Linked DNA regions of Azospira inquinata. The protein of the gene in region 2 binds, or shares a complex with, the protein of the main gene of each other region. Links are inferred from orthologs where the notes say so. Each region holds a gene or a part of one and is shown on either strand. Other genes may lie near its edges.

The links.
Region 1: the proteins of pnp (region 2) and Azoinq_RS14470 are in contact, whole or in part, in a cryo-EM structure (PDB 9QH0), measured with the Escherichia coli proteins. The link is inferred for Azospira inquinata from one-to-one orthologs.

The regions. Positions count from the first base shown.
Region 1 is NZ_CP064782.1:3,206,852-3,210,844, reverse strand. The notes cover bases 649-3,993. They hold Azoinq_RS14470 (Rne/Rng family ribonuclease), read right to left. Parts: upstream 3,618-3,993; coding sequence 849-3,617; downstream 649-848. Other genes in these bases: Azoinq_RS14475 (low molecular weight protein-tyrosine-phosphatase), read left to right, coding at 649-757. Also shown: excinuclease ABC subunit UvrB, read left to right, coding at 1-150; more of Azoinq_RS14475, read left to right, coding at 236-648. UniProt on the Escherichia coli protein: Endoribonuclease that plays a central role in RNA processing and decay. Required for the maturation of 5S and 16S rRNAs and the majority of tRNAs. Also involved in the degradation of most mRNAs.
Region 2 is NZ_CP064782.1:103,657-107,783, forward strand. The notes cover bases 1-2,968. They hold pnp (polyribonucleotide nucleotidyltransferase), read right to left. Parts: upstream 2,561-2,968; coding sequence 440-2,560; downstream 1-439. Other genes in these bases: dksA (RNA polymerase-binding protein DksA), read left to right, coding at 1-233; rpsO (30S ribosomal protein S15), read right to left, coding at 2,738-2,968. Also shown: more of rpsO, read right to left, coding at 2,969-3,007; tRNA pseudouridine(55) synthase TruB, read right to left, coding at 3,172-4,074; 30S ribosome-binding factor RbfA, read right to left, coding at 4,078-4,127. UniProt on the Escherichia coli protein: Involved in mRNA degradation. Catalyzes the phosphorolysis of single-stranded polyribonucleotides processively in the 3'- to 5'-direction. Also involved, along with RNase II, in tRNA processing.

The sequences.
Region 1 (3,993 bases), 3.1 Mb from region 2 along the record:
AAAGAAGTCGCTAAAGAAATCAAACGGTTGGAAAAGCAAATGCAAGAATTTTCTAAGAACCTGGAGTTTGAAAAAGCTGCGGCTTCCAGAGACCAGCTTTTCAAGCTCAAACAGGCCCTGTTCGGTGCCGTTGTGCCGGACAGTGAATAGGCACCAAGGCTGCACGGGGAGATTTTTTGCAGGTAACAACCAGGGCACCGGACTCACTTAGCGGTGGCCCCTGGAGGAGGCAGGCATGATAAAAATATTGTTCGTTTGCATGGGGAACATTTGTCGCTCCCCTACGGCCGAGGGCGTTTTTCGCCGTCTGGTGGAAAAAGCCGGGCTCACCGACCGTATTCTGGTGGATTCTGCTGGAACCCATGGCTACCACGTGGGCGAAGCGCCGGATTCCCGCACCCAGCGGGCGGCTCAGGCCCGGGGGCTGGACATTTCCACCTTACGGGCGCGCAAGGTGGTGGAAGAAGATCTGCGCAGCTTCGATTTGGTGTTGGCCATGGATAAAGCCAACCTGGAATTCCTGCGGGGCTTGTGCCCCCAGGAACGCAGCCATCGCTTGCGCCTGATGATGTCCTATTCCCGCCACTTCCACGAAGAAGAGGTGCCCGATCCCTATTATGGGCTGGGCCAGGGCTTCGATCTGGTGCTGGATATGCTGGAGGATGCCGCCCAGGGGCTGCTGGACAGTTTGCGTCGTGAGTTGGGGCTGACCCCGGGGGCCAAGGCGGTTGGGAATCGGGCCTCTCCGGCATTGTAGGAGCTGAGGGCAAACTCCGGGGGAGCATTCTTCCCTTTAGGGATAATAAAAAAGCCCGGTTTCCCGGGCTTTTTTATTGGGTGGAAGCGGTTTAGGCTTTAGGCCCAGTTTCCACCTGAACCAAGGGCTCGTTACTTACCGCCACGGGAGCGGGGCGGCGCCGACGGGGCTTGGGCGCTTCTTCCACCGGAGCCGGGACGGCAGCCAGAACTTTGGTCGGGCTGGTTTCCACCAGCACCAGGCCGCTACTGGCCAAAGCCTGATCCAAATCCACCGTCACCGGAGCAACCAGGGGGGCAGGGGCCGGAACTGCTTGTACCGGAGCCGGTTCGGGTTCGGCCTCAGTGACAGGGGTATGGGCGACGGGCGCAGGCACTTCTTCCTTAGCCTCTTCCACAACCGGAGCCGCTTCCTCTTGGGGGACGACCGGGGTCAGCGCGGGCTCCACCGGAGCCGGGACGGGAGCCGGAGCCACGGGGTCCTGAGCCTGGGCGACCTCGACAACCACCGGAGCCACTGCTTCTTGTTCAGAGACTTCCGGTGCCTGGGCGACCATCGGGACTGCTTCCGGAACAGAAACCAGCGGAGCAATCACGGCAGCTTCCTGATGGGCTTGAGGGGCGACCACCTCCGTGGGAGTGGGCTCGCTTACCCCCTCGTTCCGGGGGCTTTCTACACCGGCATCCGCCGTACCTTCCTGAGGCCGGCGTTCGTTGCGGTCCCGCCGGTTATTACGCCGCCCCCGACGTCCCCGACCATTCCCTTCCTGATTGGCGTTCGGGTCTTGGGCGTCGTTGTTGTCCTGGGGCGTCATCAAGGCGGCGGTCTTATTCATTTCCTCCGCCACCGGGGCCGTTTCTCCCCGATTGCTTTGACGGCTGCGACGTTCGCTCCGCTCCCCGTTGCCTTCGGTATTCCGTTCGCCGCGCTGGCGTCGGTTTTCCCGAGGTTCCCGCTGGGTTTCCTTGGGGCTATCCCCTTCGCTGGCAGCCCCGCTCCGTTCGTTGCGGGAGCCGTTGCCGTTACGGGATTCTTCGCCCCCGTTCCGGTTGTTGCGACCCCGACCCCGACCCCGACCTTCCCGGTTTTGATTGTCCCGGGGAGTGCTGCGGCTGCGGGTACGGGGAGTAGCGGCCGGTTCGGCTGCCGGTTCGGTCTTTTTGTTACCCCGGAACCAGGAGAAGATTTTGCCGATAATGCCGCCATCTTCCGTGGTGACCGCAGTCTTGGGCTCTTGGGCCATGGGGGCAGGCTGGGTGGGCGCAATGTGCTTCACGGCAGCTTCCTGCCGGGGCGCCGAAGTGGCGGCGGCCAGGGAAGGCAGCTTGTCTTCGTCTGCCGGCGCCGCAACCCGCTTGTAGGAGGGTTGGGCCGTCTCTTCTAGATTCAAATCCTCATGGCGCAGGCGCTCGATGGAGTGGGCCGGGGTTTCCAGGTGGATGTTGGGGATGAGCAGGACCGTGACCTTGTGGCGAAGCTCGATGGACTGAATTTCGTTGCGTTTTTCGTTGAGCAGGAAGGTGCCCACATCCACTGGCACTTGGGCATGGATGGTGGCCGTATTGTCCTTCATGGCCTCCTCTTCCAGGATGCGCAGGATGTGCAGGGCAGCAGATTCGGTGGAGCGGATGTGGCCGGTGCCGGTACAGCGGGGGCAGGTGATGTAGCTGGTTTCCGCCAAGGCGGGGCGGAGGCGCTGACGGGACAGTTCCATCAAACCGAAGCGGCTGATTTTGCCCATCTGTACCCGGGCACGGTCATGACGCAGGGCGTCCCGCAACCGGTTTTCTACTTCCCGCTGGTTGCGGGGGCTTTCCATGTCGATAAAGTCGATGACCACCAGACCGCCCAAGTCCCGCAGCCGCAACTGGCGGGCCAGTTCCTCGGCGGCTTCCAGGTTGGTCTTCAGGGCCGTTTCCTCAATGTCCTGACCCCGGGTGGCGCGGCCGGAATTGACGTCACAGGCCACCAGGGCTTCCGTGTGGTCGATGACGATGGCGCCGCCAGAGGGCAGATTGACCTGACGGGAATAGGCGGATTCGATCTGGTGCTCAATCTGGAAGCGGGAGAAGAGGGGAACATCATCCTCGTAACGCTTGACCCGATTGATGTTGTTGGGCATGACCGTGCCCATGAAGGCTTTGGCTTGCTCGAAAATTTCGTCCGTATCGATGAGCAGTTCGCCGATGTCCGGCTGGAAGTAATCCCGGATGGCCCGGATCACCAGACTGCTTTCCAGATAGATGAGGAAGGGGCCGGTCTGCTGGGCAGCAGCGCCTTCTATGGCGCTCCACAGTTGCAACAGGTAGTTCAAGTCCCATTGCAGTTCTTCCGCGCTACGGCCGATAGCGGCGGTACGGGCGATCAGGCTCATGCCCTGGGGGGCTTCCAGCTGATCCATGATGTCCCGCAGTTCGGCCCGTTCGTCCCCTTCCACGCGACGGGAAACGCCGCCGCCCCGGGGATTGTTGGGCATCAGCACCAGGTAGCGGCCAGCCAGGGAAATGAAGGTGGTAAGGGCTGCGCCCTTATTGCCACGTTCATCTTTTTCAACCTGAACAATGACTTCCTGGCCTTCCTTCAAGGCTTCCTTGATGGTGGCCTTGCCGGCTTCCACGCCGGGTTGAAAGTAGGAGCGGGAAACTTCCTTGAAAGGGAGAAAACCGTGTCTTTCCTCGCCGTAATTGACAAAAGCGGCCTCGAGACTCGGTTCGATGCGGGTAATGACACCCTTGTAAATATTGCTTTTGCGTTGTTCCTTGGCGGCCGATTCAATGTCTAGGTCAATTAATTTTTGACCGTCCACAATGGCGACACGGAGTTCTTCGGCCTGTGTCGCATTGAACAGCATGCGTTTCATTCGGTGGCTCCCGCGCTCATGCACGGACGGGCTCCCTACGCCGGTAGCGACACAATTAGTTGAAAATACGTGGTTTCATCCGGATTTCGGTATGGCAACTAAAGGTGGGAAAGTAATCGCTGAAAGCCCCGCAGCCCGGCTGAAAAATCAGGCTGCGTGACTCGCTGGGGAGGGAATCCGTACGTGCCAGTTAAGCGCAAAACGAGTAGTATCGCTGCTTTTGGTGAGCGAACTTAACCAGTTGGTTTTCACCGTTGCGACCTTGTGCAGGTTGGCACAAGCGAAAAATCTTTGGCCTGCCGGAATTCCCACCCCGTTTCCTTATCGGAATGTGGCCGGGGTAAGTCTGTTCGGTCTTATAGCAAGAATTGTTCTT
Region 2 (4,127 bases):
GGGCCAGCCAAGAAACTGATATCGCGCTGGAATTGCGTAACCGGGATCGGGAACGCAAGCTGATCAAGAAAATTGACGAAACACTGGCCCGCATCGACGCCGGGGATTACGGCTATTGCGACAAGTGCGGGGAAGAAATCGGTATTAAGCGGCTGGAAGCCCGCCCCACGGCCACCCTGTGCATCGATTGCAAAACCCTGGAAGAACAACGGGAAAAGCAGGTCGCCAAATAGGCACCGCCTGCTCCGCCCCACAGCGCGGCCTTGGCCGCGCTTTTTTATTGTCAGAAGGGGGCAGCCACCACTGAGCCACACCAACCCCGTAGCGCGCCCTTGCCGCCGTTTCTAGGCTAGCCCCATATGCCAAGACGTTGTCCAGGGCAGACTTTCGGGCAATAAAAAAGGGCGCCGTAGCGCCCTTTTTTTGATTCCCGGAGGAATTACTGCTGTTGCTGCTGAGCGGCGGCGTTTTCTTCCGCAGCCACGGCCTTCATGGACAGGCGGATACGGCCCTTTTCGTCCGTTTCCAGAACCTTGACCCGAACCACTTGGCCATCCTTCAGGTAATCGCTGACCGCATTCACCCGTTCGTTGGCGATTTGGGAAATGTGCAGCAGCCCGTCCTTACCCGGCAGAACGCTAACGATGGCACCGAAGTCCAGAATCTTCAACACGGTACCTTCGTAGATCTTGCCCACTTCCACTTCGGCGGTAATGGCTTGGATACGCTTCTTGGCGGCTTCCGCAGCATCCCCGTCGGTAGAGGCGATGGTAATGGTGCCGTCGTCCTGAATGTCGATGGTGGTGCCGGTTTCTTCCGTCAGGGCACGGATCACCGCACCACCCTTACCGATCACGTCGCGGATTTTTTCCGGATTGATCTTCATGGTGTAGAGGCGAGGCGCGTAGGCGGACATTTCCGCCTTGTGGCCATCCATGGCTTGCTGCATCAGACCCAGGATGTGCATCCGGCCTTCCTTGGCCTGGGCCAGGGCAACCTGCATGATTTCCTTGGTAATGCCTTGGATCTTGATGTCCATCTGGAGAGCGGTCACCCCTTCGGAGGTACCCGCCACCTTGAAGTCCATGTCGCCCAGGTGATCTTCGTCACCCAGGATGTCGGTCAGCACGGCGAACCGGTTACCTTCCTTGATCAGGCCCATGGCGATACCGGCCACGTGAGCCTTCAGGGGCACCCCGGCGTCCAACAGGGAGAGGCAGCCGCCACAAACGGAAGCCATGGAGGAAGAACCGTTGGATTCGGTGATTTCGGAAACCACCCGCATGGAGTAGGAGAACTCGTCGGCGGGGGGCAGCACGGCCAGCAGGGCCCGCTTGGCCAGACGGCCGTGGCCGATTTCCCGGCGCTTGGGAGAACCTACCCGGCCGCATTCGCCGGTGGCATAGGGAGGCATGTTGTAATGCAACATGAACCGTTCCCGGTATTCCCCACCCAGGGCGTCGATGATTTGCTCGTCCCGGCTGGTACCCAGGGTGGAGACCACCAGGGCTTGGGTTTCGCCCCGGGTGAACAGGGCGGAACCGTGGGTACGGGGCAGTACGCCGGTACGCATGGTAATGGGACGCACGGTGCGGGTATCCCGACCGTCGATACGGGCTTCACCGGCCAGGATACGACCCCGGACAATGCTGGCTTCCAGTTCGAAGAACAGATTGCCCACGGTGTTTTCATCAGGAGCGCCGTCTTCGCCGGTGCACAGGGCCGCCATGGCTTCGGCGCGGATTTCTTTCACCCGTTGGCTACGGGTTTGCTTGCTGGTGATGTGGTAAGCCTCGTCCAGCTTGGCCTTGACCAGTTCTTCCAGCTTGGCCACCAGGGCTTGGTCCTTGGCGGGAGGCTGCCAATCCCATTCGGGCTTGCCGGCTTCTTCCACCAGTTCGTTAATGGCGTTGATGACGGTCTGCATTTGTTCGTGACCGAAAACCACGGCACCCAGCATCACGTCTTCCGGCAGCACCTTGGCTTCCGATTCCACCATCAGCACGGCGGATTGGGTACCCGCCACCACCAGATCCAACTGGCTATCCTTCAACTGGCTGACCGTGGGATTGACCACGTATTCGCCGTTGATGTAACCCACCCGGGCGGCACCGATGGGGCCGTTGAAGGGAATACCGGAAATGGCCAGGGCGGCGGAGGCGCCGATCATGGCGGGAATGTCGGAATCCACTTCCGGATTCAGGGACATCACCGTCGCCACCACCTGGACTTCATTGAAGAAGCCGTCCGGGAACAGGGGACGGATGGGACGGTCGATGAGGCGGGAGGTGAGGGTTTCCTTTTCGGAAGGACGGCCTTCCCGCTTAAAGAAACCGCCGGGGATACGGCCGGCGGCATAGAATTTTTCCACGTAATCCACGGTCAGGGGGAAGAAATCCTGGCCGGGCTTGGCTTCCTTGGCACCCACCACGGTGACCAGCACCACGGTATCGTCCATATGGACCATGACGGCGCCAGAAGCCTGCCGGGAAACTTCCCCGGTTTCCAGGGTGACCTGATGGCTACCGTAAGTGAAGGTCTTCTTTGCAATTTTGAACATGTTTTCCTTTCTTTCTCTCTTTGTGTCTTTTCGCTGTAGCGCGTGCGCGATTCTACCCCCGGTCGCCGCGCCCGCCTACGCTTTGTCCATATGAAAAGAGCGGCACGGCCAGACGGCCGCCCGCTCTTTATCGCTCAAGCCCAAGCCGGTGGCCGGCAGGGTTGGCAATCCGGGAAATTACTTACGCAGACCCAGACGTTCGATGACGGCACGATACTTGTCCGCATCGGTATTCTTCAGGTAGTCCAGGAGCTTACGACGACGGGACACCATGCGCAGCAGACCGCGGCGGGAATGGTGATCCTTGGAGTGTTCCTTGAAGTGACCGGTCAGATCGTTGATCCGGGCGGTGAGCAGGGCGATTTGCACTTCGGGAGACCCGGTGTCGCCTTGGGCCCGTTGGAAGTCGCCCACGATTTGGGCTTTTTGAGTCGTGCTGATAGACATACGTCAAACTCTCTTTCATGAAACGACGCCGCCCCAGTTTGATAGAGCCAAAGCGTCAATTAAAAAATCGCTACCGGCAAGCCCGGCAAACGAGGGGCGGATTATACCGGCCCCCCTCACGGAAAGGCAAGGGCGCCCGGAGGCCTAGAGAGGCCCAAGGAGTATTAAGCGCCCTCTTCCTGACGCAGGAGGCGCTTGGGTTGCAGCACCCCTTCCCGGCATTCTCCAATGCCCAGAAGGCGCCCCGCCGGGTCATAGACCCGCAGACGCCCCTCGGGCCCGGGACATTCCACCCCGTTGCCATGGGAAAAGCGGAGTACGGCGGCTTCCGTCAGGTCCGCCCGGGGCAGGCCTTCCAGCAGGTAATCCAGGCCCTTGAGGCATTCCCCCGGCGGCGCGTCGGGAAAGGCGGCCAGCTGCTCCAGGGTATAGGCTTCCCCCAGGCCCAGCTTGCCCACCCGGGTACGGCGTAAGGCCGTCAAATGGGCGCCGCAGCCTAAAGCCCGGCCCACATCCTCCGCCAGGGTGCGTACATAGGTGCCCTTGCTACAGGACACGGCCAGCACAGCGGTGCTGTCGTGAAAATCCACCAGCTTCAGCTCATAAATGGTTACCGCTCGGGGCGCCCGCTCCACCTCAATGCCAGCCCGGGCCAATTCGTAGAGGGGACGACCGTCCCGCTTTAGGGCCGAATACATGGGGGGCACCTGTTGAATGGCGCCGAGAAAGCGGGGCAAGACAGCTTCCAGCTGCTCCCGGGTCACCTGAACGGGGCGGGTTTCCAATACCTCCCCTTCCTTATCCCCCGTGGTGGTGGTCACCCCCAGGCCCAGTTCGGCCAGATAAGTCTTGTCCGCCTCCAGGAGGTCGGCGGCAAACTTGGTGGCCTCTCCGAAACACAGGGGCAACAGCCCGGACGCCAGGGGGTCCAGGGTACCGGTGTGGCCGGCTTTGGCCGCCGAAAACAAACGACGCGCCTTTTGCAGCGCGTCGTTGGAAGTCATACCGGACGGTTTGTCGAGCAGCAACACCCCGTCCACCTGTTTCCAGGTACGTTTTTGAACCATGCCCTACTCCGGATCGGCCTCGGTATCCCCGTCGCCGCTGATTTCCGCCGCTT